Regions from separate parts of the Streptomyces sp. 147326 genome, predicted to be linked through region 1. Evidence: riboswitches for the same ligand, from Rfam matches in the RefSeq annotation. Region 1 holds a riboswitch; each other region holds the start of a gene.
The links. A riboswitch is a leader RNA that binds a small molecule or an ion and turns the genes downstream of it on or off. The one in region 1 is predicted to bind cobalamin.

Region 1 (7,938 bases):
TCCCGGGGCGGGCTGACCAGCAAGGTCCACCTGCTGGCGGATGACCGCTGCCGGCCCCTGGTCTGGCTGACCTCGCCGGGCCAGCGCGGGGACAGCCCGATGTTCATCCCGCTCATGCAGGCCCTGAACGTGGCCCGCCGCGGGCCCGGGCGCCCCCGCACCCGGCCGGACCGGGCCCGTGGCGACAAGGCGTACTCCAGTCGCGCCAACCGCGTCTACCTGCGCAAACGCGGGATCAAGGCAACGATCGCGCAGCCGGACGACCAGCGTGCGAAGCGCCGCAGGCGCGGCCGGGCCGGCGGCCGCCCGCCAGCCTTCGACCGCGAGCAGTACCGCCAGCGCAACACCGTCGAACGCTGCATCGGGAAGCTGAAACAGCACAGGGCCGTCGCGACCCGGTACGACAAACGCGACTACATGCCGTAGTCGGCGAAGCCGGTGCCGGGGGCGCTCTCGTAGAACCGGCCCTGGATCAGGCGCGAGGTGTGGGTGAGGAAGGCGACGCCCTTCTTCAGGTCGGGCCCGTCACCGGCCGGCGGGACGGTCGGCGGTTCGGTCTTCTTGGTGGTCAGAGCGACCAGGTCGCTCTTGGCGCCCGCGACGACGACCGGGGCGGTCGGGAACAGGCGCGGTTCGGTGTCGTCCTCCTCGAAGCCGAAGCCGCCCTTGGAGAGCTGGTGCCTGGAGAGCCAGGACACGCCGGCGTCCGCGAAGGGCCCGTCGCCGAGGGCGCGCAGGGCCTGGGCGGCCCAGGCGGTGGAGGCCGGGCTGCCGGTGGTCATGTAGGCGGCGGAGGGCCAGGCGCCGGTCGGGAGCTGGGACTTCTTGAGGTAGCCCCGGGCCTTCTGCACGGCGGCGTCGTGGCCGCCGGCCCGCTTGAGGGCCAGGGTGATCAGCCCGGTGGAGGCGGCGTCGCTGTCGCACCATCCGCCGGAGCGGATGAGGATGCTCGTGAAGCCGCCGTCCTCGCACTGGAGGCCGGTCAGCCGGTTCACGGCGTCGGCGGGGGGCGTCACGCCGCCGTTCAGCAGGGCGATCACGGCCATGGCCTGGGCGTCGGACTGGCCGGTGGTGCGGAAGTCGCCCTTGGTGAAGCAGCCGTCGATCGTCTCTCCGTCACCGATGTCCCGCGGGCAGACGTACTTGACGAGGTCGCCGAGCAGGTCGTGGCCGCCGAAGGCCCGGGGGTCCTTGCCGGTGGCCTCGGCGACGAGCGCGAGCCGCGCGGCGGCGGTGGCGTCGGGTATCCCGTCCTTGCCGGCCGGGTAGGCGTACGCGTCCGTCTGCGCGGGAGCGGCGAGGAAGTCGGCTGCCTTCTTCGCCACCGGGCTCTTGGGGTCGGCGCCCGCGAGGGCGTACACGGCCTCCGTGGTGAAGAGGTGGTTCGGGACGGTGGCACCGTCGTCGACGACGCGCTCCCCTTCCGTCAGCTTCCCGGTGAGCCAGCCGGTGGCCGCGGGCACGTCGACCGACCCCGCGGGAGCGTTGGGCGGCGCCGTCGGGACGGTCGGATCGGGGACGGAACCGCCGCCGGCCCGAACGTCGTCGGGGGAGAAGGTGGGCTTGCCCGAGGTGCCGCCGATGCCCGTTCCGCCGAACACCCAGGCGTCCACGTCGCCCGGCTTCGGAGTGCGTGCCATGGCGCCGAGCGGGCTGTACGTCCAGTTCTTCTGACCGGGCGAGGCGATCCAGTACGACCAGTACGCGGTGGCCTGCGGGGTGAGGACGCACTCCTCCTTGTCCGGAGTGGGGTACTGCGTACCGGAGTTGAAGGAGCCGTTGCCTATCCGGCAGATGAATCCGTCACCGTCGTGGACGGTGCCGACGGTGGTGAAGCCGCCCGTGCGCAGCAGCTCGAAGCCGGTCGTCGGGGTGGTGTCGCAGCCGCGCTCGACCTTTCCGCCGAAGGGACCGAAGTCCACGGCCACGACGGCGCCGGTGGTGGCCGTGCACTGCTCGATCGGATCGGCATGGGCGGACGGGGGGACCGTGAAGAACGCAATTCCCGCACCGAGCGTCACGAAGGCCGCGGTCACGAGGGAGAAGAACCGCCGTCTCGTCCCCGACTGCCGTTTCGCCTGCTGTTCGGTCCCCACCGCGGCCCCTCGTCTCTGCCGGGGGGCTGCGTGCGTGGTGATGCGCCCCCGCACGGCTGCGAACGCCAGGGGGAGGCTGCGACGACCACACCGCAATCCACGACGGCGCTCTTCGTACTGTGTCCCGGCCCCAGGCATTCCGGCTCACCCGGAACGAACCGGGCCTACGGTTGCGGGTCAGCGCCGGAATTCGACCGGCTTCCCCTGGTGCTGAGCAGCTATCAGCCGGAGTGCAACACGGATTTCGCCGACGCGTCAAGATGGCATAGGCCTCCCGGATGCGCCCCCTGCCCACCCGCACGGATGGCTGGCGGTCCCTTGATCGCTCGGGTAGCGTCCTGGGCTGCCACATGGGGGAATCCGGTGCGATGCCGGAGCTGACGCGCAGCGGTGTGGGACGGCGGGGGCCGTTTCCGAGCCCGAATGCCCATCCGGCGATGCAGAACAGGAAGCCGTACCACGCGTTCCGGACGGCGGCCCCCGGCATGCCCGGCCGTGCGTCCGTACGGCGACCGCGTGGCGCCCGGGAAGGCCGGCGTCCGCCGATTCCAGGAGCAGGCCATGTCCCGTCCCCGTACGTCCCGCCGCCTCGCGCTCGCGGTGCCCGCCGCGCTCGGCGCCTTCGCCCTCACCGCGCTGCCCGCCTTCGCGACCTCGTCGCCGGCGCAGATCGCCACGTCCAAGACGAACGGCGTCGCCTACCTCAAGTCGCTGCAGGCGGCCGACGGTTCGTACGCCGGCTCCGGCCTGTCCAACGAGTGGGCGTTCAGCACCTTCGCCGCCGCCGGCACCGCGGTCGTCGACGTCGCCCCGGGCGGGGACACGACGAAGAACGCCCGCACCGTCTACCGGAACCTGCTGTCCACGGCGGGCTGGCCCTCGGCCTCCCCGGTGGTCACCGACTACGAGCGCGGCACCCTCAACGCGTACGCCGCCGGCATCGACCCGGCCCGCGTGTCGGCCTCCCGCAACCTCGTCGCCCACGTCTACTCCTTCTGGCAGACGGCCGAGGCGGGCTACTTCGGCCCGTCCGGCAACTTCAACGGCACCGTCTTCGCGGCCCTTTCGCTCGGTGGCGCCAAGACCCAGGCCGGCGGCAACCGCGTCCCGCAGGCGCTCACCGACTCGATGGTCACCCGCATCCGCGCCAACCAGCACGTCGACGGCGGCTGGACCTACAACAAGGCCGAGGGCAACCCCACCGTCCTCAACTCCGCGAGCGACGTCGACATGACCGGCGCCGCGATGGCCGCGCTCTGCGTCTCCGGCGTCCCCAACACCGACGCCGACGTCGTCCAGGCCAAGAACTTCCTCAAGGGCAAGCTCGTCGCCAGCACCGGTGCCTTCAACTCCATGTACGGGGTCAACACCAGCTCCAACGGCTGGGGCGTCGCCGGCCTCAACGCCTGCGGCATCAACCCGCAGACCGGTGACTTCCTCACCGCCAACGGCAAGACCCCCGTCGACTTCCTGATCGCCAACCAGTACAACCCGGCGGGCGGCTTCAAGTACAAGCCGTCCGACACCGGCCCGAGCGCCTACGCCTCGATCGACGCGCTGCGCGCCGTGGCCGGCGGCGGATTCACCACGGCCCCGCCCGTCCCGGTCACCCCCGGCGCCCCGCAGTGGGTCGCACAGTCCACCTTCACCGCAGGCACCGCCACCATGCTGGCCCTGACCGTCGACGACGACGCCGGCAACCTCAAGGTCTGCTCGGTGGCCTTCACGCCGACCGCTACGGCCACCACCCTCGGCGACGTCCTGAACGCGGCGGCCGGCGGCGCCACCCCGTCGGGCTGTGTCACCGGCGTGACCCCCTCGTCGGGCACCGGCACCATCACCAACGTCAACGGCAAGGCCAACAGCGGTGGCAACACCTGGAAGGTCAGCGTCGACGGCTCCGCCTTCGCCGGCGCCCTCCGCGAGAAGGGCATCAACGTGGGCGACACGATCGCCCTGCGCTGGGGCGCCTGATGCCCCGCCGGGTGCGGGGACCCGAGTACGGGCCCCGCACCCGGCGGTCCGACCGGGAAGGGGGCCGCACACCCCAAGGCCGGGGGCGGCGTTACCCGAGTACGGGCCCCGCACCCGGCGGTCCGACCGGGAAGGGGGCCGCACACCCCAAGGCCGGGGGCGGCGTTACCCGAGCGCCTCGAAGGAGGCGACGAGGTCGGTCGGGGAGGGGAGTGCGGTGATGTCGGCCTGGGTGGCGGCGGCGCCCTTGCGGAGGTCGTCGTCGGTCAGGAGGCGGCTGAGCAGGGCGGCGTCCACGCTGTCGCCGCTCGCCCGGAGGGCGAAGCCCAGGCCCGTCGCGGCATCGACGTTGATGAAGTGGTCGGCGCCCTGCGGGAGGATCAGCTGGGGAACACCGCGGGCCGCGGCGGTGAGCATGGTGCCGGAGCCGCCGTGGTGCACGACCGCGTCGGCGGTGTCCAGCAACTGGGCCAGGGGCACCCAGGGCAGGGGGCGGACATTGGGGGGAAGGGTGCCGAGCGGGCTCAGGTCGGTGTCGCCGACGGCGAGCAGGAACTCGGCGTCGACGGAGGCGGCCTCGGCGATCACCCGGGCGATCGGGTTGACGCCCGCGAACGCGGTCACCACCGTTCCGAGCGTGACGGCGATACGGGGCCGGGAGCCGCGGGCTATGAGGTCACCGGGGACCGTGCCGCCGCCGTTGTAGGGCACGTAGCGGACCCGCCAGCCGGTGCCGTCCCCGCCGAGGGAGGCGGGTACGACGTCGAGGACGGTACGGGTCGCCGGGCCTTCGACCTCGCGGGCCCGGTACTCGTCCGCCAGGACGTCGGCGAGCACGCCGACCATGCCGGAGCCGGACATCACGCCGAAGTTGTGGACGACGGCGGGTATGCCGAGTGCCGCCGAGACCAGGGGGGCGGCGGCCTGGAAGGCGGCGTGGACGATGAGGTCGGGCCGCCAGGCGGTGGCGACCGCGAGCAGGCCGTCGATGGTGACCCGGCTGTGTTCGGCGAAACCGGCCGCGGCCAGCCGCTGGGTCTCCTCCACGCTCTTGTCGTCCGTGACGAACTGCGGTTCGGTGCCCTCCGAGGCGCGCCGGAAGGCCTCCATCAGCGTCGAGCCGTCGCCGATCTCGACGGTGGGCACGCCGGCTTGCCGCATCTGGTCGAGCGGGGCCGAACCGGCGAACAGCACCTGGTGTCCGGCGGCCTGGAGTGCCTGGGCGGTCGGGACCATCGGGAACAGGTGGCCTGCCGCGGCGGGGCCGGTGAACAGTACGCGCACTGCGTTACTCCTCGGGTGGAGCTCCTTGATTCCTCTGACGGTTTGTTGAACGTATATACCGCTGCGGCAGTTTCCGTCGAAGTGGGCGAATTCCGGCCGTTCCTGACGAGCGATCGAGTCGACGTGCTGGCAGGATGACGGCATGGAACGCGTGCTTGGAATCGGTGGGTACTTCATGCGGGCGGCCGACCCGGCGGCCCTGGGTGCGTGGTACCGCGACTGCCTGGGCCTGGACACCGACAAGCACGGCCTGTGGCGTCAGGAAGCCGGGCCGACGGTCTTCGCGACGTTCGAGTCCGAGACCGACTACTTCGGGTCCCGAGCCCAGCAGACCATGCTCAACTTCCGGGTCCGCGACCTGGACGCGATGCTCGCGCAGCTGCGCGCCAAGGGCGCGGACGTGGCCGGGGAAACGCAGGACATGGCGGGTGTCGGCCGCTTCGGCTGGGTCACCGACCCCGAGGGCAACCGGATCGAGCTGTGGCAGCCGGCCTGACCGCATGTCCGGCCGCTCAGGCGAACAGCTCGCCGAGCAGCTCGGGGCCGATGGCGATGGGGGCGGGGCGGTAGGCGGGCGGCTGCGTGCCCATCAGCTCGCGCACCAGGAAGTCCCAGGAGCGCTTGCGGACGTAGGCCAGGTGGTCGAGCAGCGTGTGCTCGGCCCCGGGCACGATGAGCAGCTCGAAGTCCTTGTCGGCGGCGATGAGCCGGTCGGCGAGCCGCAGGGTGTGGTCCGGGTGGACCTGGTCGTCCATTTCGCCGTGGACGAGCAGCAGTTTGCCCGCCAGCCGGTCCGCGAGGTCCACGTTGGAGGTACGGGCCCAGGCCTCGGGGTTGTCCGCGCCGTCGTAGGTCTCCACGAAGCCCGGGTTGAAGTGGCGGGCGTCGTGCGAGCCGGAGAGGGCGACCCCGGCCTTGTACACCTCGGGGAAGTCCAGCATCGCGCGGGCCGCGGCGAACCCGCCGCCGGAGTGGCCGAACACGCCCACCCGGTCCAGGTCCATCCACGGCCTGGTCCGAGCCAGCTGCCGCAGCGCCGCCGCGTGGTCGGCGAGGCAGCCGGCGTCGGCCAGGCGGCCGTAGGAGGCGTCGTGGAAGGCCTTGCTCCGCCCGGGGGTGCCGCGCCCGTCCAGTGCCACCACCACGAAGCCCAGCGCCGCGAGGGGTTCGGCGTCGAGGCCCATGCCGCCGGGGTCGAAGCACGGGGCGACCCGGTTGACCTGCGGGCCGGGGTAGAGGTTGTCCACCACCGGGTACTGCCGGTAGGGGTCGAAGCCCCGCGGCCGGTACAGCACCCCGTAGATGTCCGTCACCCCGTCGGCCGCCTTGACGCGGAAGCGTTCCGGCGGTGTCCAGCCGGTGGCGGTGAGCTCGGTGATGTCGGCGCGCTCCAGCTCGACCAGCACCCGCCCCGCCCAGTCGCGGACGGAGGTCACCGGCGGGGTGTCGACGGTGGACGCCGAGTCGATGAAGTACTCCCGGCCGTCGGCGGGCAGGGTGACGACGTGGTCCAGCCCGTCGTCGGTGACCATGGCGAAGCCGGAGCCGTCGAGGGCGGCCCGGCACACCGTGCGCCGGTACGGGTCCTCGTCGACCAGCCCGGACGCGGTGAAGTACACGACCCGCTCGGCCTCGTCGACGCGCAGGATCGGCCGCACCGCCCGCAGTGGCCGCGGCGCGTGAACTCTTCGCGGCGGGGATGCGCACGCCCCGGGCGATGGCCGCCGCGTCCTGGCAGGACCGGGTGGACGCCCTCGGCCGTGCCCACTACCGCCGCTACGACGAGAGCACCGCCACCGCGCTGGGGGAGGGGGCGCAACTCCTCGTCGACCGCTACTGCGGAGACCTGCGGCGGCTGCGTGACGCCGCCGACGGGGATCCCGGCCGGATCCGCGAACTCCTCCAGGAGGTCCCGCGGATCGGACCGGTCGGAGCGGACATCTTCTGCCGCGAGGCCCAGGGCGTCTGGCCCGAACTGCGGCCCGCGTTCGACAGGCGCGCCCTCCACGCCGCCGTCGCGCTCGGGCTCCCGAAGACGCCCGCCGGCCTCGCCCGCCTCGTCGCCACCGATGACCTGCCGAGGTTGGCGGCCGCCCTGGTCCGGGCCGAACTCTCCTGAGTCGCCGGACCGGCGACAGCGTCAGGCCTCCGGGCCGCCGTGGTCCGGTGGTCACCACTCGGGGTGCACGTCGTGGCTGTCGTAGCGGACGCCGGAGGAGGTGACCCAGGGGCGGAAGCGGCCGGGGCCGGTGCCGTCGTGGGCGTACGCGACCAGTTCGAGGGTCTCGTCGGTGACGATCACGGCCCCGGCCTTCTGGGCACTGCGCAGGGCGTGCGTCCAGTGCCGGCCGCGGTGGCCGGTGCGGTAGTCGGGGGTCTTGCACTGGGACATCGGGTCTCACCGCCTTGATACGGCCCGGTCCGACCGGTGCCGGGAGGGCCATATACCCAGAAATGCCTCACTCGAACGTTTGATCGTCCGCGTTCCGGTCGCCGGCGGGGGCGTATGAGTGGATCGGGCGGGAGCGGGCAGGAGAACCCTCGTAGGTGTTGAACCTCCACACCGCAGGTTTCCCCGAAACGA
Region 2 (7,938 bases), 6.6 Mb from region 1:
CCAGCCCGACAGCTGGCCCACCACCAGCTCACGGGCGTGCGCGACGAGAGAAAGGTCGGCTTCGAGTTCCCACTCGGCGACCTGATCGGACGAGAGGGCGCGGGTGCGGGCGAGCAGCAGGGCGACGTCGTCGGCTGGCTCCTGGGGCAGCACCTTGTCGAACACGCTCTGGCTGACCTCGCCCAGGGGCCGGCTCGATCCGGCGCCGGCGAGGGAGCTCCGCAGTCTCTCCAGACCCTCCTCGATGTCGCCGCCGCGGCGCGCCACGAGTCCGTCCGTGAAGAACGCCATCGTGCTGCCGGGTGGTACGCCGAACTCGGATACCTCGAAGGGCATTCCGCCGACGCCCAGCGGCGGTCCCGGCGCCATGCCCAGGAAGAACGGCTCCTCCCCCGGGGGCAGCAGGGCCGGCGGCGGATGTCCCGCGGTCGCGGCGACGCATCGACTCGTCACCGGGTCGTAGACGGCGTACAGGCACGTCGCTCCGAGCACGGCGGGCTCCGCGCGGGACGCGCCGCTCATCTGCTCGCTGGAGAAGCCGAGCACCAGGTCGTCCAGGTGCGTGAGCAGCTCGCCCGGATCCAGATCGAGGTCGGCCAGGGTCTGCACCGCGGTCCGCAGTCGCGCCATGGCCGCGGTGGCTTCGAGGCCGTGGCCGACGACGTCCCCGACGACGAACGCGACGCGCAACGACGGCAGGGGGATCACGTCGAACCAGTCCCCGCCGACTCCGACCCCGCCGCACGCCGGCTGGTAGACCCCCGCCGTGTCCGCGGCCGCCGTGTTCACGAGGGAGTGCGGCAGCAGGCTTCGCTGCAGGGCCACCACCGACCGGTGCTCCTTCGTGAAGCGGCGCGCGTTGTCCACGCCGAGCGCGGCCCTGGAGGCGACGTCCAGCAGGAGCGCCGCGTCCTCCTCCCCGAAGGCGGACGGCAGCTGGCTGCGCCAGACCGTGACGCAGCCGAGGATCAGGCCTCGTGCGTACAGGGGCACCGCTACGGAGGAGTGCGCCCCGCTCGGGACGAACAGGCGCAGGGTCTCGGCGTCCACCCCGAGCGCCGCGCGGAGCACGTCGACGTCGGACACCAGCACGGGCCGTCCCGCCATGAGCGGGCGCATCACGTCCGTGTCCGGTACGGGAGGCAGTGACTCGCCGACCGGCAGGAGGTCCTCCGCGGAAACCCCGGGGCTCTGCGCGGCGGCGGTCCGGCGCAGGCGGACCTCGCCGCTGGTGTCGAGGGGCAGCGGCTCGTCGCCGACCAGCACCGGCTCGGCGAGGTCCACGGTCGCCAGGTCGGCGAAGTCGGGGACGAGCAGGTTCACGAGGACCTGGGCCATGTCCGTCACGTCCAGGGAGGCCCCGATGCTCGCGGCGGCCGTGTGGGACAGCCTCTTGCGGCGTCGCTCCGAGTCGGGCTCGGCCGCCTCCGCCGCGGTGTCCTCCAGGGTGACCAGGACGAGCCACTGCGCCTCGGCGTCGCGATGGCCCGGAGTGCGGGCGGCGAGGCGCACGACCGTGCAGACCAGAGGGACGTTTCGACCCGCGCCGTCGCTGCCGGGGATGGCCACCGTGCGCCCGACCGGTCCGGCCTCCGCTCCGGCGCGCGGCAGCAGCCCCAGCAAGGGAGCACAGGGCTGGCCCGGTGAGCATTCCAGCAGCGTCGCGGCCCGTTCCGAACGGGCGACGACCACGCCTGCGTCGTCCAGTACGACGGCTGCCGTTTCGCTGACGGGCACCGCGGCCGGCCTCGGGCCACGCCGCTCCGGTTCACGCATGTCGCCTCCACGCACCGTGACCTTCAGTATCGTCCCGGAGGGAGGACCCGGCGACCCGCGGCAGGCTCCGCCGGGCGGCTCCTGCGGCCACGGCCGGGTCAGCGCGGGTCGAGGGTCAGCGCGCCTCGGCGCCCGGTGACCGCTGCCCGCGGCCGGACCGGGCCGCCCAGCGGCCGTCGTGGCGGCTGACCTCGATGGGGCGGCCGAAGCACGTGGTGAGCAGGTCGCCGGTCAGGACGGCCGCGACCGGGCCCGTCGCATGGACGCGGCCCTCGCGCAGCAGCAGCGCGTGGCTGGTGCTCGGGGCCAGTTCCTCCACGTGGTGGGTGACCGTGACGGTCGCCAGGTCCGGGCGACCGCCGGCGAGTCGGTGCAGGGCGTCGATCAGGTCCTCGCGGGAGGGCAGGTCGAGCGCGTTGAACGGCTCGTCGAGGAGCAGCAGGGACGGGTCGGCGATGAGCGCGCGGGCGATGAGGATGCGGGCGCGTTGGCCGCCCGAGCACACGCCGTACGGCCTGTCGGCCAGGTCCTTGCAGTTCAGCTCGGCGAGCAGGTCGTGGGCGCGCTCCCGGGTCGCGGCGTCGTACGTGCGCCACAGCGGCTGGACGGTCCCGGTGGCTCCGGTCAGGACGATCGTGTGCGCGGTCTCGTTCTCGGGACCGCGCTGCACGCTGGAGACCAGGCCGATGCGCGCCCGCAGTGCGCGCAGGTCCACGCGGCCGAGCCGGTGGCCGAGGATCTCCACGGTGCCGTCGGTGGGGTGCATCAGCGCGCCGACGAGGCGCAGCACGGTCGTCTTGCCCGCGCCGTTCGCGCCGAGCAGCGCCCAGTGCTCGCCGGAGCGTACGGTCCAGTCGATCCGGTCGAGGATCACCAGCCCGGTGGTGAAACGGCGCACGCTCGCGGCGTTGAGCGCAGCGACGGTCCGAGGCTGCGCGGGCGTGTCCATGGGGGCTCCTGCCTGGCGCTGATACGCGCGACGATGATCAGGAGAGATCATATCGCGCTGAAATGTCGATCGCCGATATTGCGCGATATTCGCGCTGGAACAGGGCCTCGTGGCCGCTCGCGTTCACGGGAGGGGCAGGCCGGCGGCCGCGCGGGCGCCGGCCTGCCACCCGTGGCCTACGGCACCGGCTGCTGCTGGGTCACGCAGCGGATGCCGCCGCCACCGGCCCCGAGGCGGTCGATGTTGAGCCGTCCGACGACGCGCCGCGGCATCGGCCTGGGTGTCGCCGAACTGATGGAGGACATCACCGACGCCCACGTGGACAGCCTGGTGCGCTTCACCGCGCCCGGTGCGGTCCTGTTGGACCGCGCGCACCCCAGCACCCCGGCGGACTCCTGGTCACGCTCCGCGGGCCGGGCCAAGTCCGTCCTGTCGAAGGCGGCGGACGCACGCGGGCGGCGCTTCGAGGTCATCGGCCTGCCGCAGCCCGACCTGGACAGGATCACGGGTGAGGGCGACGACTTCGTGTCGACGTACGCCAACTTCTACATCGCCAACGATGCCGTCCTCATGCCCAAGTTCGGGGACCGCAAAGCCGACGACAAGGCCCGCGGGATCCTGCAGGAGCACTTCCCCGAGCGGGACAACGTGCCGGTCGCGGTCGACACGATCGCCTCGGGCGGCGGCGGCATCCACTGCTCGACCCACGACCAGCCCGGGAAGCCCGCCGGCACCTCCTGAACTCCGGCCGGGGGTCCGGCGGTCCGGCGGTCCGGTTGCGGAACGACGAGACGATCCAGGAGCAGAGGGGGAGGAAGAGGGCGGCGCCGAGGCTGCCCAGAATGCGGGCAGGGCAGCACGAAGCAAGGCGTACACGGAGGTGTCCGGGCACGCCGCGGGGCCTCGGCGCGTGACCGTCCTCTGGGCCGGAGGCGGAGTTGTGGCCTCCGGCCCAGCTGCGGTGGTGCGTCCCGCCCCCGGCCGGGCAGGGGCGGCCGGGGGGTGCGGGCCTCGCGGGTAGGCTGTGAGCGCAGCTGGTTCGCACCCGTCAGCCGGACGGGGCGCGTCGTAAGAGGGAACCCGGTGGGAATCCGGGACTGCCCCGCAGCGGTGAGTGGGAACGACCGCCGTCATACGCACTGGGACCGGAACCGGTCCCGGGAAGCGACGGCCAGTAGGTGCCCGCCGGGAGACCGGCAGGCGCGCCCGCGAGTCCGAAGACCTGCCACTGCCCGCATGACGAAGCGTCGTGCGGGGGCCCGGGGCACGCCTCCCCGGGGCCTTTCTGCCGCGACTCGCGAAGGAGAGTTGACGTGGCCGACCAGACCGTCACCACCGCTGGGTGCGTTGAGCACGACACCGGCCTCCCCGATCTCGACGTCGACGTCGACGTCCCGGGGCCGATCCCCTCGTAGACGACGGGCCGCCCGGGCGTCCCGTGCGACGCCCTGCCCCCAGGCGCCGTGGCCGCCGTGCGGGGCCGCCGCCTGCCGTCCCCGCGAGCCGTGGCGCGATTCACCCCGCCCGGCCCCGTGCGCCCGCTCGCTCCTGTGCCCCGTGCCCTGTGCCCCTGACAGGGCGTGAAGAACATCCGATCCATCCGCGGTGAGAGGACCACCCATGCCCCGCAACCACCCGAAGGCCGTGCTGTCCGCGCTCGCCGTCGCCCTGCTGATATCCGGCTGCGGAGGCGGCACCGCGCCCTCCGCCACCCCCTCGCCGGGCACGACCGCCGAGGGCTTTCCCGTCACGGTCACCAACTGCGGGGTGACGAGCACCTATCAGCGTCCGCCGCAGCGCGCGGTGTCGCTGAACCAGCACGCGACCGAGGTGATGCTGGCGCTCGGCCTGGAGAAGTCGATGGTGGGGACGGGCTATCTCGACGACAAGGTCCTCCCCGAGTACCAGGCCGCCTACGACAGCGTGAAGGTCCTCTCCAAGGAGTACCCGTCCTTCGAGGCACTCCTGGAGGCCGAGCCCGACTTCGTCTACGGCGGGTGGACCTCCACCTTCGACGAGAAGGAGGGACGCAGCCGGGCCGCGTTCGCCAAGGCCGGGATCAACACCCGCCTCAACACCGAGGAGTGCCCCACCGGCCCGGTGGACGTGGCCGCCATGGACGAGGAGATCCGCGCGGTCGCCAAGGTCTTCGGCGTGCCCGAGCGGGCCGAGGAGCAGCTGGGGAAGCTGCACGCCACCCTCGACAAGGTCGAGGCCGGGCTCACCGGCGTCACCGCGGTCAAGCTCTTCGTGTACGACAGCGGCGACAAGACGGCCTTCACCGCGGGCGGCAAGGGCATCGGCAACGAGATGATCCGCCGGGCCGGCGGGGTGAACCTCTTCGCCGACCTGGACAAGGCCTTCGGCGACGTCTCGTTCGAGCAGGTGGCGCAGCGCGCTCCCGAGGCCATCGTCATCTACGACTACGGCGACCGGTCGGTCGAGGACAAGAAGAAGTTCCTGCTCGCCCATCCGGCGCTGAAGGACGTGCCCGCGATCAGGAACCAGCGGTTCGCGGTCCTGCCGCTGTCTTCCACCGTGGTCGGCGTGCGGGTGCCGTCGGCCGTCGAGTCGCTGGCGCGTCAGCTCCACCCGGGCCTCGTCCAGTGACCGGGGCGAAGGCTCCGGCACCCGTGGGGGCCGGCCTCCATGAGGAACGCCGGTCCGGCCCTCGCGAGGCAGGCCGGCCAGGGCCCGCGCGGCGCCCCGGGATCCCGTACGCCGTCGTGCTGGCCCTCCTGGGCGCGCTGGTGGTCGGCGCCGCCACGGCCGGCATCGCGGCCGGCTCGATCAGCGTCCCGGCCGACCAGGTGTGGGGCATCCTGCTGCACCGCGTGCACCCGTCCCTCGCCGAGCCGGCGTGGACCCCGGTGCGCGAGACGATCGTCATGGACGTCCGCCTGCCCCGGGTGCTGCTGGCCGGGGTGGTCGGCGCGGGCCTGTCGGTGGCCGGAATGGCGCTTCAGGCACTGGTCCGCAACCCGCTGGCCGATCCGATGCTGCTGGGCGTCTCCTCGGGCGCGTCGGTCGGCGCGGTGCTCGTGCTGGTCCTGAACCTGACGGTGTTCGGGCTGTTCACCCTGCCGGTGGCCGCGTTCTGCGGGGCCCTGGCCGCCCTGGTCGCCGTCTACTTCCTGGCCCGCTCGGGCGGGCGGATGACGACGGTACGGCTGGTCCTGGCGGGTGTGGCCACGGCCGAGGTGCTGTCGGCTCTGGCCAGCTTCCTGATCATCACCTCGAACGACCCGCACAAGACCCAGTCCGCACTGCGCTGGATGCTCGGCGGACTGGCCGGGACCACCTGGACGACGGTGTGGATCCCGGTCGGTGCGGTCCTGCTCGGGACGGCCGTTCTCCTCGGTGTCTGCCGTCCGCTCAACCTCCTGCTGGCCGGGGAGGAGGCCGCCGCGGCCCTCGGTCTGGACGTACACCGGTTCCGCGGCGCCCTGTTCACGCTGGTGGCCCTGATGATCGGCACGATCGTCGCGGTCAGCGGGCAGATCGGCTTCGTCGGACTGATCATGCCGCACGTGGTGCGGCTGCTCGTGGGCGCCGACCACCGCCGTGCGCTGCCCGCCGCGGCCCTCCTGGGGGCGGCGTTCCTGATCTCCGCCGATCTGGCCGCGCGCACGCTCATGAGCCCGGAGGAGATACCCGTGGGCATCCTCACCGCCCTCGTCGGCGGTCCCTTCTTCCTCTGGCTGATGCGACGGAAGGCCGCCCGGTGACCAACCGACCGACCGGAGAGCCCGGATACCTGCGCGCCGAGGACGTCAGCGTCGTGGTGAACGGCAAGGCACTGGTCCACCAGGCGTCCCTGCACGTGTCGGCCGGCGAGGTCGTGGGCCTCGTCGGCCCCAACGGCGCCGGCAAGTCCACCCTGCTGCGCACCTTCTACCGGGCGGTGCGGCCCACATCGGGCCGGGTCCTGCTCGACGGCGAGGACGTCTGGCGGATGCCGGGCAAACGCCTCGCCCAGCACCTCGCGGCCGTACTGCAGGAGACGTCAGGGGACTTCGAACTGACCGTGTACGACGTGGTGGCGATGGGCCGCACCCCGCACAAGCGGGCTTTCGCGGGCGATGACGCGGACGACCGCGAGATCATCACCCGGTCCCTGGCGGAGCTGCGCGTCGGCTCCCTCGCGCACGCGCCGTTCGACCGGCTGTCGGGCGGGGAGAAGCAGCGGGTCCTGATCGCCCGCGCGCTCGCCCAGCGCACGGGGACCATGGTGCTCGACGAACCGACCAACCACCTGGACCTGCGTCACCAGCTGGACGCACTGCGGCTCGTGCGGCGCCTCGGCGTCACCGCCGTCGTCGCGCTGCACGACCTGAACCTCGCCGCGGCGTTCTGCGACCGGATCTGCGTGATGACGGGCGGCCGCGTCGTCGCCACCGGGCAGCCCTCGGAGGTGCTGACGGCGCCGCTGCTGTCCGAGGTGTACGAGGTCGAGGCCGAGGTCATCGAGCATCCGCGCACCGGGGTGCCGTTCGTCAGCGTCCTGCCCGGCTACGAGGGGCCGGCCGACGGGGCACCGGAGGGAGGGGAGCCGGCCGTTCGCCGGGACTGACCGGTACGCCGCTCACGCGGCCCTCGCGGCAGTGCGGGCGACGGGGTGCAGGGCCGCGTACTCCAGCGGCGCCGACGGGTCGATCGAGACGTCGAGCTGCGCCGGAGCCGAGCCCGACCGCACCAGGAGGTCGCCGACGGCGGCGATCATCGCCCCGTTGTCGGTGCACAGGGTCAGCGGAGGCACCCGCAGCTCGACCCCGGCCGCCGCGCACCGTTCCTCCGCCAGTGCGCGCACCCGCGAGTTGGCGGCGACCCCGCCCACCACGACGAGCGTCCGCACTCCGTACTCCCGGCAGGCGGCCAGGGCCTTGCGGGTGAGCACGTCCGCCACGGCCTCCTGGAGGGAGGCGGCGCCGTCGGCCAGCGGGATCTCCTCGCCGCGCAGCCGGTGCTGTTCGGCCCAGCGCGCGGCGGCGGTCTTCAGCCCGGAGAAGGAGAAGGCGTACGGGGCGTCTCCAGGACGCGTGAGCGGGCGCGGGAACGCCACCGCGCGGCCGTTGCCGCCGCGGGCGGCCCGGTCGATGGCCGGCCCGCCCGGATAGGGCAGGCCGAAGACCCGGGCCACCTTGTCGAAGCACTCCCCGGCCGCGTCGTCCACCGTGTCGCCGAGGTGCAGGATCGGATCGCGGACGAGGTCC
Region 3 (7,938 bases), 6.5 Mb from region 1:
GTTCGTCGTCGGCGACGAGGGCGAGCCGGGTGCCGGAGCCATGACCATCCGGGGCAACCGGATCCACGAGAACAACAAGTTCTGCAAGGGCAACAGCCGCCTCCCCGACATCCAGGGCGTCGGCATCGTCCTGACCGGGGCCGAGGAGACGGTCGTGCGGGGGAACTCCATCCGCGGCAACGTCGGCGCCTCCCCCCTGTCCGGCGGAATCCTGCTGTTCAAGAGCTTCGTGGGCGCGACGAACACCGACAACGTCATCCAGGACAACGTGGTGCGGGACAACCAGCCGGCCGACCTGGCCAACCAGGGGACCGGAACGGGCAACCGGTTCGTGGGCAACCGGTGCGGGACCTCCGTACCGGCCGGGATGTGCTGACCGTGCTCCACCTCATCAGAAGAATCGAGGCCGTATGACCACGGTAAGTTCCACCCCCACCCCGGCCACCGTCCCCGTACCCCCGCACACCCCCCAGCCGGGCATGCGCCTGCGGGAGCTCGTCTTCGGGGCGGCCTGCGCCGCGGCCGTACGGGCCGCCGCCCGCCTCGGCGTGGCCGACGCCCTCGGGTCGGAGCCCGCCACCGCCGCCGAGCTCGCGGCGGCGGTCAACTCCGAGCCCCGGCCCCTGGAGCGGCTGCTCCGCGCCCTGGCCTGCTACGGGATCTTCGAGGAGACCGAGGACGGAAAGTTCGTCCACACGGAGATGTCCCGGCTGCTGCGCGAGGACGATCCTCAGAGCCTGCGCTACATCTCCCTGTGGTGCACGGAACCCTGGACCTGGCAGGCCTGGCCGCGCCTCGACGACGCCGTGCGCTCCGGCGGGAGCGTGTTCCAGGACCTCTACGGCAAGGGCTTCTTCCAGTACCTGCACGAGGACGCGCACGAGTCGGCCCACGTGTTCAACCGGGCCATGACCACCTCCAGCATGCAGTCGGCGCTGGACGTCGCGGAGCTCCTGGACCTCACCGGGGTCTCCGTGGTCGCGGACATCGGCGGCGGCCAGGGGCACGTACTGGCGAGCCTGCTGGAGAAGCACCCGACGGTGCGCGGCGTCCTGCTCGACCTGCCGGGCGTGGTCGCCAAGGCCGATCCCCGGCTGCGGGACGGCGGTCCGCTCGCCGAGCGGGCCGGCATCGTTCCCGGGGACTGCCGCGAGGCCGTCCCGGTCGAGGCCGACATGTACATCATCAAGAACATCCTGGAATGGGACGACGAGAGCACCCGCAGGACCCTGCACAACGTCGTCTCCGCGGCCCGGCCCGGGGCCAGGGTCGTCATCATCGAGAACCTGGTCGACGACACCCCATCGATGAAGTTCACCACGGCCATGGACCTGCTGCTGCTCCTCAACGTGGGCGGCGCGAAGCACACCAAGGAGAGCCTCTGCACCCGGATGCGGGACGCGGGGCTGGTGATCGGCGAGATCCGTCCGGTCAACCCGTACCTGCACGCGTTCGAGTGCACCGTGCCCGAGTGATTCCGGGCCCCCCGCGCGCCACAACGCCTCGAGACCGGCGGGATGAGCCGGTCTCGGGGGCGTCGGCACGACGGACGGGCGGTGCCCGTCCGTCCGAACGCGTCAGGCCTTGGTCGCCAGGGCGTTGTTGACGAGGTCCAGGAACTCGCGCGGCGACTTGCACCGGTCCGCGTCGGCGGGCAGGGGCCGGCTGTGCCGGTTCTCCAGCTCGCCGACGATGCCGAGGAGCCCGAGGGAGTCGAGCCCCCACTCGTCGAAGCCCGAGTCGGGGCGGCTCGCCATGGCCGCGGGGTCGACGTTCACGCCGGCCCCCTTCTTCATCAGGGCGGCCAGTTCTTCCATGGTCAGTCGAGGGGTCATGACGGCCATCTCCTCAGGCTTGGTCCGGCGTACGCCGGTCGGTGATCAGGCGCATTTCAGAGCGCGCGAGGAAGCGTGAGATCTCCTGGTCGGTGGTGGGGACGCCGTCCTTGGCGCTGTCGAGCAGCCGGGCCAGCACGGCCGCCTTGTGGCCGCCCTCGACGCCGAGCGCCAGGGCGGGCCGGGCGTCGAGCGGGCCGCGCATGTCGAGGAGCCGGACGACGATGTCGTCGCGCTGGAACAGGGTGCTTCCCTCGATGGGGCTGGCCGGGTCGTCCACGGCCGCCTCGTCCTGGCCGGCGAGCAGCCGGGCGAGTGCCATGCCGCACCCGTTCTTGGCGGGGTAGAAGAGCGCGTGCCGCCGGACGTCCGCGTGCTCGCGGCCGGCGCCCGCCACGTGGTGCACCGCAGGGAGCGCCGCACGGGTGAAGAACATCCGGGCGGATCCGGGGTCGCTGAGGTCCCGGTCCTGTTCCAGATACGGGTTGATGGCCTCCTCCAGGGCCTGCACCTCGGGCTGCAGGGCCACGTGGCGCAACGCCGCGAGGAGGTCGCCCTCCACCTCGACCGCCCGTACGACCCGGTTGCCGTGCATGAAGAGCGAGGTGCGGCGCAGCCGGGTGTTCTCGTCGACCCGCGCCTGCGGGGAGGTGTACCCGGCGAGCAGCTCCGCCACGACCGGTTCGCTGCCCGGCTTCACGGTGAAGGTGAGGGCGTGGCGCACCACGCCGTCCCCGCGCCGCGGGGCGACCTGGAGGCGGTCACCGGACCGGTCCCCGAAGTGCGCGGAAGCGGCGTCGGGGCCGAACCCGGGATCGGAGCCGTAGGACGAGGGGGAGAGGGAGACGGCGGGGACGGAGTCCTTGCCGGTCACCCGCAGCACGCTGAAGCGCAGCGAGCGGGTGTCCCGTACGCAGCCGTGGAGCGGCTGCACCGACGCGACGTGTTCCTCGCTGTTGACCCAGGCCAGGAACCGCGGTGCGCTCTCCCACTCGCTGGTGATGAGCCACTGCGAGGGATTCTCGATCGACTGGCACAACTCGTCGCTGATGTGTCCGGGGACGGAGGACACCTGCTTGCGGAGATGCTCGTAGACCTCCAGGAACTGGTTCTGCGCACCGTCGTACAGATCCAGCAGCAGCACGACCCGAAGCCTCGAGCCGTCGAAGGCGGACTGGGATATCCGTTCCGACAAGGTTGTCATCGTTCACACTCCTTCGAGACCACACGGTCGCCACGGGGCGGCGCCACCCGAACCGATCGTTGTCCCGTAATCCCCCCGGCGCGAGAGGAGAGAACCAAGCGGGTGAACGGGCGAGGGAAGCGCCCTCGTACAGGGCATGGAAGAGCCATGAAGGAAAACGTCGACCACCGCGTCCCTGTCCTCATCGTGGGCGGCTCGCTGGTGGGCCTGTGCACCTCGCTCTTCCTCGGCCGGCACGGCATCAGCCACATGCTGGTCGAGAAGCACGCGGGTACCTCGATGCACCCGCGAGGACGCGGTATCAACGTACGGACCATGGAGTTGTTCCGCGTCGCCTGTGTCGAGGACCGGATCCGCGAGGCGGCCTCGGTCCTGGCGGACAACCACGGCATCCTGCAAGGCGGCTCCCTGACCGGTGAAGACCAGGAGTGGCTGTTCGAGCGGATCGACCCGGGGGGCGCACTCGCCCGCTTCAGCCCGTCGGCATGGTGCCTGTGCAGCCAGAACGACATCGAGCCGGTACTGATGTCTGTGACCCCCGGGCTCGGGGCCGACCTGCGGTTCTCCACCGAACTCCTCTCCTTCGAACAGGACCCGGGCGGTGTGACCGCCATCGTGAAGAACCGCGACACCGGGGAGCACAGCACGGTGCGCGCGGACTACCTCGTCGCCGCCGACGGGCCGCGCAGCCCGGTGCGGGAAGGGCTCCGGATCGGCCAGAGCGGTCCCGGCGACCTCTTCCACAACGTGAGCATCACCTTCCGGTCCCGCATGCTCGCGGACGTGGTCGGCGATCGGCGTTTCATCGTGTGCTACCTGACCAAGCCCGACGCCGACGGGGCCCTGCTGCCGGTGGACAACAGCGAGCGGTGGGTCTTCCACGCGCCGTGGCACCCCGACCGCGGCGAGACCCTGGAGGACTTCACGGACGAGCGCTGCGTCGAGCACATCCGCCGGGCCGTGGGCGCACCCGGCCTGGACGTGGAGATCACCGGGAAGGCTCCGTGGCACGCGGCCGAGCGGGTCGCGCAGCGGTACGTGGCCGGCCGGGTCTTCCTGGCCGGTGACTCCGCCCACGAGATGTCCCCCACCGGGGCGTTCGGCTCCAACACCGGCATCCAGGACGCGCACAACCTGGCCTGGAAGCTCGCAGCCGTACTGGACGGCGCGGCCGGCCCCGGGCTGCTGGAGACGTACGAGGCCGAGCGGCTTCCGGTGGCGCGGGCGACGAGCGAGCGCGCCTCGGCCCGGTCCGCCGAGCACAGCCACCCGGGGTACGAGCCCGACCCCGAGACCGTCCACGAGGGCCAGCCCGAGCCCGCCCCGGGCGGACGTCAGGGCGGTGTCCTGTCCGTGGCCATGGGCTACCGCTACAACCAGGGCGCGGTCCTGGGCACCGACCCCGACCAGCCGGTCGTGCCCGAACGGATGCGTCTGTGCGGCGAACCGGGCACGCGCGCGCCGCACATGTGGCTCCACGCCCCGGGGGAGGAGCGGCAGAAGTCCACCCTGGACCTCTACGAGCGGTCCTTCGTCCTGCTCAGCTCCGAGGGCACGCCGTGGAGCGGGGCGGCGGGATCCGTCGCCAAACGGATGAACGTGCGCCTGGACGCCTACGCCATCGGCAACGGGCCGGAGGCCGACCTGATCCCTGCGAGCGGCGGCGACTGGGCCGAGGCGCACGGCACGACCGCGGCCGGGGCGGTCCTCGTCCGCCCGGACGGCTTCGTGGCCTGGCGCTCGGAGGAGGCCGTGGCCGATGAGGAATCGGTCCTCTACAAGGTCCTGACCACCCTGCTGGACCGGTACTGACCTTCCCCCCCCCCGGATCCCCGCTCCGCCCGGCGGCGCGGGGATCCTCCGCGTCCCGGTCTCGCCGCGATCCGGATATTGGACAACCCGCTCCGTTGACGGCGAACGCCATCTACTCTGGCCGGGCAGCTGGTTCGCACCCGTCAGCCGGACGGGGCGCGTCGTAAGAGGGAACCCGGTGGGAATCCGGGACTGCCCCGCAGCGGTGAGTGGGAACGACCGCCGTCATACGCACTGGGACCGGAACCGGTCCTGGGAAGCGACGGCCAGTAGGTGCCCGCCGGGAGACCGGCAGGCGCGCCCGCGAGTCCGAAGACCTGCCCGTTGCCCGAGCGCGAACGACCGCGCCCGGTTTCCCGGTGACCTCGTGGGTGGGTCGGCGTGCTTCAGGCGGATCGTTCCGGCGTGTACCTCAGGCGTACGCGCATCCGGCGGTCCGCCCGTTCCGGCACCCCTTCGCAGCCCAGGCCCGTCACCGGGTTCATGGAGACACGCTCGCGAAGGAGAGTTCCGTGACCACCGAGTCCGCAGCCGCGGCAGTACAGGCCACCGTGTACGGCTACCCCCGCCAGGGCGGCAGCCGCGAACTGAAGAAGGCCGTCGAGGGCTACTGGAAGGGCCGCGTCACCGCCGACGCCCTCCGGGAGACCGCCCGTGACCTGCGCCGGACCAACTGGCAGCAGCTGGCCGACGCCGGCATCACCGAAGTGCCGACCGGCGACTTCTCGTACTACGACCACGTGCTGGACACCAGCGTCATGGTCGGCGCCGTCCCCGAACGCCACCGCGCCGCCGTGCGGACCGACGCCCTCGACGGCTACTTCGCCATGGCGCGCGGTACCCAGGACGTGGCGCCGCTGGAGATGACCAAGTGGTTCGACACCAACTACCACTACCTGGTGCCCGAACTCGGCCCGGACACCGTGTTCACGGCGGACTCCTCGAAGCAGGTCGCCGAGCTCGAAGAGGCACTGGCGCTCGGCCACACCGCCCGCCCGGTGCTGGTCGGGCCCGTGACGTACCTCCTGCTGGCCAAGCCCGCCCCCGGTGTCGCCGCCGACTTCGAGCCCCTGACCCTGCTCGACCGCCTGCTGCCCGTCTACGCCCGGGTCCTGGCCGACCTGCGGGCGGCCGGAGCCGAGTGGGTGCAGCTGGACGAGCCCGCCCTCGTGCAGGACCGGACCCCCGCCGAACTGAACGCCGCCGCCCGCGCGTACCGCGAGCTCGGCGCCCCGGGAGACCGGCCGAAGCTGCTCGTGGCCTCGTACTTCGACCGGCTCGGCGAGGCTCTGCCGGTGCTGGCCAAGGCTCCCGTCGACGGGCTCGCCCTGGACTTCACCGATGCCGCCGCCGCGAACCTCGCCGACCTCGCCGCCGTCGGCGGCCTGCCCGGCAAACGGCTCGTCGCGGGCGTCGTCAACGGCCGCAACATCTGGATCAACGACTTCGAGAAGTCCCTGTCCACCCTCGGCACCCTCCTGGGCCTCGCCGACCGGGTCGACGTGGCCGCCTCCTGCTCCCTGCTCCACGTCCCGCTGGACGCCACCGTCGAACGGGACGCCGACCCGCAGGTCCGGCGCTGGCTCGCCTTCGCCCGGCAGAAGACCGCGGAGATCGCCACGCTCGCCCGCGGCCTCGTCGGCGGCACCGACGTGATCGCGGCCGAACTCGCCGCCAACCGGGCCGACCTGGCCTCCCGCGCCAGCTCCGCCGTCACCCGCGACCCCGCGGTGCGCGCCCGGACCGCGGCGATCACGGACGCGGACGGCCGCCGCTCCCAGCCGTACGAGGAGCGCGCGAGCGCCCAGCACGCCCGCCTGGGCCTGCCGCTGCTGCCCACGACGACCATCGGATCGTTCCCGCAGACCGACGAACTGCGCGTGGCCCGCGCCGACCTGCGGGCCGGCCGCATCGACACGGCGGGCTACGAGGACCGCATCGAGGCGGAGATCCGGGAGGTCCTGGCCTTCCAGGAGAAGGCCGGCATCGACATCCTCGTGCACGGCGAGCCCGAGCGCAACGACATGGTCCAGTACTTCGCCGAGCAGCTCACCGGCTACCTCGCCACCCAGCACGGCTGGGTGCAGTCCTACGGCACCCGCTACGTCCGCCCGCCCGTCCTGGCCGGCGACATCTCCCGCCCCGACCCGATGACCGTGCGCTGGACCACGTACGCCCAGGCGCAGACCGGCCGCCCCGTCAAGGGCATGCTCACCGGCCCCGTCACCATGCTCGCCTGGTCCTTCGTCCGCGACGACCAGCCGCTCGGCGACACCGCCCGCCAGGTGGCGCTGGCCCTGCGCGACGAGGTGGACGACCTGGAGGCGGCGGGCACTTCCGTCACCCAGGTGGACGAACCGGCGCTGCGGGAAACCCTCCCGCTGCGCGCCGCCGACCACGCCGCCTACCTGGCGTGGGCCACCGAGTCCTTCCGGCTCACCACCGCCGGGGTCCGTCCGGACACCCAGATCCACACGCACATGTGCTACGCCGAGTTCGGCGACATCGTCGACGCCATCGAGGCCCTCGACGCCGACGTCATCAGCCTGGAAGCGGCCCGCTCGCACATGCAGGTCGCCGACGAGCTCGCGGGCGCCGACTACCCGCGCGAGGTCGGCCCCGGCGTCTGGGACATCCACTCGCCGCGGATCCCCTCGGTGGCCGAGGCGTCGGCGCTGCTCCGCAAGGGCCTCGCTGCCATCCCGGCGGAACGGCTGTGGGTCAACCCCGACTGCGGCCTGAAGACCCGGGCCTGGCCGGAGACCAGGGCCTCCCTGGAGAACCTGGTCGAGGCCGCCCGCCAGGTCCGCGCCGAGGTCACCGCCGACGGCGCCTGATCCGGGGACCCGGCCGCCTCAGGCGGAGCGCGGTGGTGCGACGCGCTCCCGGACGGGCGGCCGGGCCCCGTCGCCGCGGTCGCCGAAGCCTCCGGCGCAGTCGTCCCCGACGAGGCCCGCCACGTGGTCGGTGAACGTGTCGAGGATGTCCGTGGAGATCGTTTCGTCGCCGAGCACCAGGTGGTTGAGCGTCAGCCCGTCCGTCATGACGGCCAGATAGCGGGCCAGTACCGTCACGGGGACGCGGAGT

Region 2: linked by a shared signal. The riboswitch ahead of RIU97_RS34410 (ABC transporter substrate-binding protein) and the one ahead of RIU97_RS04170 (hypothetical protein) in region 1 are both predicted to bind cobalamin.
Region 3: linked by a shared signal. The riboswitch ahead of metE (5-methyltetrahydropteroyltriglutamate--homocysteine S-methyltransferase) and the one ahead of RIU97_RS04170 (hypothetical protein) in region 1 are both predicted to bind cobalamin.

Annotation. Positions count from the first base shown of each region.
Region 1 is NZ_CP134201.1:849,527-857,464, reverse strand. Features, by position in the region: one part of gene RIU97_RS04175 (IS5 family transposase) at 1-426, shown strand, start outside; gene RIU97_RS04170 (hypothetical protein) at 414-2,096, opposite strand; cobalamin riboswitch at 2,206-2,340, opposite strand; cobalamin riboswitch at 2,408-2,546, shown strand; gene RIU97_RS04165 (hypothetical protein) at 2,658-4,070, shown strand; gene RIU97_RS04160 (nucleotide disphospho-sugar-binding domain-containing protein) at 4,236-5,354, opposite strand; gene RIU97_RS04155 (VOC family protein) at 5,497-5,850, shown strand; gene RIU97_RS04150 (prolyl oligopeptidase family serine peptidase) at 5,867-7,003, opposite strand; partial or broken gene RIU97_RS04145 (endonuclease) at 7,009-7,473, shown strand; gene RIU97_RS04140 (hypothetical protein) at 7,525-7,746, opposite strand.
Region 2 is NZ_CP134201.1:7,491,572-7,499,509, reverse strand. Features, by position in the region: gene RIU97_RS34425 (SpoIIE family protein phosphatase) at 1-1,776, opposite strand, end outside; gene RIU97_RS34420 (ABC transporter ATP-binding protein) at 1,892-2,725, opposite strand; partial or broken gene RIU97_RS34415 (agmatine deiminase family protein) at 3,023-3,466, shown strand; cobalamin riboswitch at 3,744-3,970, shown strand; gene RIU97_RS34410 (ABC transporter substrate-binding protein) at 4,346-5,335, shown strand; gene RIU97_RS34405 (FecCD family ABC transporter permease) at 5,452-6,453, shown strand; gene RIU97_RS34400 (ABC transporter ATP-binding protein) at 6,423-7,298, shown strand; gene tsaD (tRNA (adenosine(37)-N6)-threonylcarbamoyltransferase complex transferase subunit TsaD) at 7,311-7,938, opposite strand, start outside.
Region 3 is NZ_CP134201.1:7,366,193-7,374,130, forward strand. Features, by position in the region: gene RIU97_RS33925 (nitrous oxide reductase family maturation protein NosD) at 1-376, shown strand, start outside; gene RIU97_RS33930 (methyltransferase) at 411-1,475, shown strand; gene RIU97_RS33935 (acyl carrier protein) at 1,578-1,835, opposite strand; gene RIU97_RS33940 (SchA/CurD-like domain-containing protein) at 1,849-3,039, opposite strand; gene RIU97_RS33945 (FAD-dependent oxidoreductase) at 3,187-4,851, shown strand; cobalamin riboswitch at 4,965-5,191, shown strand; gene metE (5-methyltetrahydropteroyltriglutamate--homocysteine S-methyltransferase) at 5,364-7,688, shown strand; gene RIU97_RS33955 (TetR/AcrR family transcriptional regulator) at 7,707-7,938, opposite strand, start outside.